Linked DNA regions of Alkalihalophilus pseudofirmus. The protein of the gene in region 1 interacts with the protein of each later gene in a pairwise test. Links are inferred from orthologs where the notes say so. Each region holds a gene or a part of one and is shown in the gene's direction. Other genes may lie near its edges.

Region 1 (3,060 bases):
TTCTGTATTGGGAGCAAGGTAAGCAACTTTGTCTCCTTTTTGGATACCTAGTTTTGTTAATCCATAAGACAATTGTTGTACTCGTTCATTTAATTGCTGATATGTAAGCGTTCTCTCTTCTCCGACAATAGCTGGCTTATCCCCATATAATTCAACAGCACGATCTAGAAAATCAAGCAAAACTAAAGGTACATGCATAATCGTTCCTCCCGCTTCTGATTTATTTAAATTTTCTAACTATATCATACCATATAGCCCTTTCTGTGCCAATAACACACTGATGTTTATCTTCTGTTACAAAACAGACGAACGACTTGCATGTCCATAACTCACTAAGATATAGTAGAAAAAAGAAAATTACTCCATATATAATCTATATTTATCCAAATCAAATCGAAAGGGTGATAAGATGTCTCACGATGTAAATTGTATATTTTGTAAGATCATTAAGGGAGAGATTCCTTCTGCAAAAGTTTATGAAGATGAAAAGGTTCTAGCTTTTATGGATATTAGTCAAGTGACAAAAGGGCATACATTATTAATACCTAAAGCTCACAAGGCAGATGTGTTTGAGCTTGATACAGAACTTGCCAGCCACCTTTTCTCAGTTGTTCCGAAATTAGCAAAAGGCCTTAAAGCTACATACAAGCTTGAAGGATTAAACATAGTAAATAATAACGGGGAAACAGCTGGCCAAACTGTCTTTCACTATCATGTCCATTTAATTCCTCGCTACGGTAAGGGCGATGGATTTGGCGCAGTATGGAAAGATCACAGCTCAGACTATAAGCCAGAAGAATTGCAAGAAATGGCAGCTGCTATTTCTGCACATGTTACGAACTGACCAAATGGTCAGTTCTTTTTTTCTGTACATTCAGAAAATATCTCTCCTTTCCTCTCCTTTTTTAAATAAATTATGGTACGATAATCGTATTAGAAAAAACATTACTGTAGTACCGAATTAAAGGAGTGGAAAGAGAAATGAGCAAACAGGTTTTTAACTTTAATGCAGGCCCTTCAGCCCTGCCTAAGCCAGTATTAGAAAAAGCACAAGAAGAATTACTTAATTTCGGTGACAGCGGCATGTCAGTTATGGAGCTTAGCCACCGCAGCAAAACATACGAAGCAGTCCATCAAGAAGCTAAAAGTTTACTAACCGAACTCTTAGAGATTCCTCACAACTACGAGATTCTCTTTCTTCAAGGCGGCGCTAGCTTGCAATTTTCAATGATTCCGATGAACTTGCTTAAAGAAGGTAAAACAGCAAGCTTTGTTATGAGTGGTTCATGGTCTGAAAAAGCTCTAAAAGAAGCTCAATTAGTTGGCGAAGCGAAGATTCTTTCCTCTTCAAAAGATGAAAATTACCGTTCAATCCCTGAAGTTAACTCATCTGAAATTAATGCAAATGATGCATATATTCATATTACATCAAATAACACCATCTTCGGTACACAGTGGTCCACCTATCCAGATACAAAAGATATTCCTTTAATTGCAGACATGTCGAGTGATATCCTCTCACGACCGATTGACGTCAGCAAATTTGGAATGATTTACGCAGGAGCACAAAAAAATCTTGGCCCTTCTGGTGTAACAGTTGTTATTATCAGAAAAGATTTGCTAGAGAGCGCCAATGACCAAATTCCAACTATTCTTCGTTACCAAACGCATGCTAAAGCCGATTCCCTATACCATACCCCACCAACATTTGCGATCTACATGCTTCGTAATGTTTTACAGTGGGTGAAGGATCAAGGCGGTGCAAGCGGTATTGCTCAAGCAAACGCCAAAAAAGCACAGCTCCTTTATGCTACCATTGATGAAAGCAATGGCTTTTATACAGGACATGCGACAAATGAAAGCCGATCTCATATGAATGTAACGTTCACTTTACAGAGCGAAGAACTGACTAAATCTTTCTTGAGCGAAGCAGCTGAAAAAGGCTTTGTCGGTTTAGGTGGACACCGTTCTGTTGGGGGATGTCGTGCATCAATTTATAATGCTGTTCCATTAGAAGCTTGTGAAGCACTAAGAGCATTCATGGTTGAATTCCAAAATAAACACGCTTAATTAGAAAGAGAGCTGTAAATGAACAGCTCTCTTCTAGACATATACTAAAAGCCATCCAGATAGGACTCCACTGATGATAAAACATGTAAACATGATCAATATTGTTTTTCTCCAATAGGTTCTCTCTGAAGCATCTTTCGTTTTCACAAACCTTGAAATTGAATAAATGAGACTATACATCAATAATAAACTTACAGATAGTACCAATAAAATGAGTGCGTGCTGCATAGTCATCTTCCCTCCTTTTTTTATTGTATGAGCGGCAGATGGCACACATGACGATCAATTATGGATGAGGTGAGAAAAATATGCATATTAAATCTTTACTTTCTGGGATTGTTGCTGGAGTTGTAGTAGCAGGTACAGCTACTCTATTCACTACCCCAGCATCGGGTCGTGAGCTTCAAGAAACGTGTAAGGATCGAGTTCAAAAAGTACGTAAAGGTGTTAAGCAATTTTCTAATGATTCCATCGTATTAAAAGAAAAAGTAACAGAAACAACCCAGCTAGGCATTCAATCAATTAAAGCAGTTAGCTCAGAAGTGAAAGAAAGTATTTCTGACTGGCAAAAAGAGGTTCAGCCAAGTATCGATCAGCTAAGAAAAGATACAGAAGAACTTCAACGCCGAGTATCTCAGATGAAGCAGCTAGATTAAGCTGCTTTCTCTTTAGTAAATAATCACTATATAAATATAGATTTACAAACATTTTTTAGAAAATTTCTAAAAAGAAGAGAATTCCTCTTTCTTTTTGACACATTCCTTGTCATAATAAGTAATAAAAGTATTCAGAAATAGCTTTATAAAAGATAAAGAAATATGAAGCGTGATAGGGGGAGAAAAATGGAGCCAAACGAACCTTACTCTTTAAAACAGTCTGTTATTTTCAATCATAAGGTTGCGCAATTAAGTAAAGCACTTTGGAAGTCGGTAGAAAAAGATTGGCAGACATGGATTAAACCATTTGATTTAAATATTAATGAACATCATA
Region 2 (2,946 bases), 1.7 Mb from region 1 along the record:
GAAATGTAGAGTAGATGTTTGCTGGCAAAAATACGTTAGTAGAGATTAGTTGTTGAGTAATCAATTGGGAACTTTTTGGTTTGAAAATTCCTTATAATCACATAACTAATTACGCTCTGTCTTAGCGGATGAATGATACGAAGACTCCTGTGTGGACTAGAGCAAAAGTGAGATCCCACAGTGCTTTAGCCCGAGGAAGCTCACTAGCTCCACACGGAAAGCGAAGTATCGTTCAGGAGCGGCTTATTAATACAAGCTGCCGCGTATTTCTGACTTGAATTTTTATATATTCATTTTCTAAATATCTTAAATTTAAGCCATCCAATCAGATGGCTTTTTTACGTCCCCATAACATTTTAGTAAATCGCTTTTAACTGCTGTGTGGCGTGTAGTATGATAATACAACGTACATACGGAGAGAAGGAAGTGGCTTGTGTGAAAAAACATTTTACCATTGGAATGGCCGGTCATATTGATCACGGGAAAACATCTCTGACCAAAGCATTAACAAATGTGTATACAGACCGTTTAAAAGAAGAGCAGGAACGAAAAATCTCCATAGAGCTAGGTTATGCGCCGCTCACTTTAAATGAGGATATGGAAGTATCGATCATTGATGTTCCTGGACATGAACGCTTTATCAGACAGATGATTGCAGGCGTTGCAGGTATTGATATGGTTATGCTTGTGATCGCAGCAGACGAAGGCGTCATGCCGCAGACGCGCGAACATTTAGATATCCTGACCTTGCTTGGGATCAAGCGAGGTGTGGTTGTGGTGACCAAAATAACTAAAGTAGACTCTGAAATGCTAGAACTAGCAAGAATGGATATAGAAGATTCAATCAGAGGAACGTTTCTTGATAGCCAGCCTGTCTTTCTCGTTGACAGCATTGAAGAAGTCGGTTTAGAAGAATTGAAAGCAGGGTTAATCGAGCAATTGTCTGTCCTAGATGTGCGTAATGCAAGCGGAGCATTTAGACTGCCGATTGATCAAGTATTTACCGTTCATGGACAAGGTACCGTTGTGAGAGGAACAGTTTATGAAGGCATGATACAGGAAGGTGATATGGTCGAAGTGCTGCCACAGGGTAAGTTAGTTCGAGCAAGACAGCTTCAAGTGCATCATCAGCCTAGAGAAGAGGGGCATGCCGGCCAGCGGGTAGCAATTAATATAGGAGGCATTGAAAAAGCTTCGCTAAAAAGAGGGGATGTGATCGCTGCACCAGGCCGTTATGAGTCGACACAAACGATTGATATTGCTTTAAAGACAGTTAATGAACTGAACCATTTGATCAAACAGCGCCAGGCAATTAAATTACATATTGGCACATCAGAAGTGTATGGAAAAATCGTCTTTTTTGACCGCAATGAGTTACAAGCAGAGAGAGATGAAGTCCTTTGCCAGCTGCGCTTAGACGAACCGGTGGTGACAAGGCGTGGAGACCGATTTATTTTAAGACGTCCTACTCCAATGGAGACGATCGGCGGCGGAGAAGTCATTGATGGGCATGGCCAGACGTATAAATTTGGTCAGGCGACTGTTCAGATGCTAGCTAAAAAGCGTGAAGGGACGCCTGAAGAATTAATCATAAACCTATTGTCGGAAAGAAAAGCATTATCAATAGACGAAATAATTTCACATACCGGATTACAAGCAGAAATAGTAGAAGCAGCAATTAAAGAAAAAGAATTTATACCCTTGAGCAATTCAATTGTCACCTCAAAAGAAGTGTCAGCTCTTGCTGTGAGAACAGTTATACAAGATCTTACGACATATCATAACGACCATCCAATGAGAAAAGGGATGGCAAAAGCAGAATTGATTCAGGCAAATAAATCAGCATTCCCGAACGTTTTATTTGAATCTGTAATTGAAAATGAAATTGAGAATGGTTCAGTCCGCCGCATTGGTCCAAGCATTGCTCTTGTCTCTCATCACCCGCACCCTCCAAAGAAATGGGAAAAAAGGGTTGAGCATGTGTTAGGGGCTCTTCGGAAAGAAGGGTTTAAAGTTTCGCCTCTTATCGATCATCTAGAGGCGCAGCAGCTGCCTGAGAATTTAAGACCGGAGCTTATTCACTATTTTGAACAAGAAGAGCTTATTTACCGTTTAGATGAAAAATTAGTTGTTCATTATGAGCCATTTAAAATGATGGTAAAGGAATTATGGGAGCGTTCGAGTGAGAGTTTTACATTACAGGAAGCAAAAGATCATACTGAACTTTCACGAAAATATCTTGTTCCTTTTTTAGAAAAACTAGATTCTCTAAAGCTCACAAAACGGGATGACCAAAAAAGAGTGTGGATTACTGAACATATAGAGCAGTGGGTGAGACAATCGTGAGAGTGTTGTTTTTTACTCCTTACTTTAAACAAAACAGAGGAAATGCGACTACTGCGAAACGTATCGTGCACGGACTGCGTCTAATGGATATAGAAGTAGTTGTTTTCGCTTATGAGGAAATGACGTGGAATGATCGTTGGCAGGAAATTTTTGATGAAGTGGATCTTTACCACATTCTACATTTACGGAGGTTTGCCAACTGGAAGAATAAGCATGATGTTAGCCTCAACAAGCCATATGTCCTTACATCAGGAGGGACAGATATTAACGAAGACTTAGCTGATCCAAATGCATTGCTTTTGATGGGGAATGTAGCTGATGACTCATGTGCTGTTACCGTATTTACGGATGATGGGAAAGAAAAAGTGGCAGCTTCTTATCCAGACCTGAGCGACCGGACTCATGTGATTCCGCAAAGTATATGGCTGCCAGCAGAGACTGATGAGTCTATTCTTTTGCCTAAAGGAAATCCTGTGATTTTATTACCTGCAGGATTGAGAAAGGTTAAGGATATCTTTTATTTATGGGAGGCATTTACTTCCTTAGCTGAACGGTATCCAGAAATGAAAGTGGTATTTGTCGGTGCAGCTCTTGAGCATG

The links. The genes of interacting proteins can lie anywhere in the genome.
Region 2: the proteins of serC (region 1) and selB interact in binary tests that used the Escherichia coli proteins (3 or more experiments, as listed by UniProt). The link is inferred for Alkalihalophilus pseudofirmus from one-to-one orthologs.

The regions. Positions count from the first base shown.
Region 1 is NZ_CP117835.1:752,842-755,901, reverse strand. Bases 43-3,025 are described here. They hold serC (3-phosphoserine/phosphohydroxythreonine transaminase), read left to right. Parts: upstream 43-981; coding sequence 982-2,070; downstream 2,071-3,025. Other genes in these bases: PQ478_RS03860 (HTH-type transcriptional regulator Hpr), read left to right, coding at 2,913-3,025; PQ478_RS03865 (YtxH domain-containing protein), read left to right, coding at 2,379-2,726; PQ478_RS03875 (HIT family protein), read left to right, coding at 410-844; PQ478_RS03880 (long-chain-fatty-acid--CoA ligase), read right to left, coding at 43-198. Also shown: more of PQ478_RS03880, read right to left, coding at 1-42; more of PQ478_RS03860, read left to right, coding at 3,026-3,060. UniProt on the Escherichia coli protein: Catalyzes the reversible conversion of 3-phosphohydroxypyruvate to phosphoserine and of 3-hydroxy-2-oxo-4-phosphonooxybutanoate to phosphohydroxythreonine. Is involved in both pyridoxine and serine biosynthesis.
Region 2 is NZ_CP117835.1:2,467,682-2,470,627, reverse strand. Bases 1-2,869 are described here. They hold selB (selenocysteine-specific translation elongation factor), read left to right. Parts: upstream 1-393; coding sequence 394-2,346; downstream 2,347-2,869. Other genes in these bases: PQ478_RS13265 (glycosyltransferase), read left to right, coding at 2,343-2,869. Also shown: more of PQ478_RS13265, read left to right, coding at 2,870-2,946. UniProt on the Escherichia coli protein: Translation factor necessary for the incorporation of selenocysteine into proteins. It probably replaces EF-Tu for the insertion of selenocysteine directed by the UGA codon. SelB binds GTP and GDP.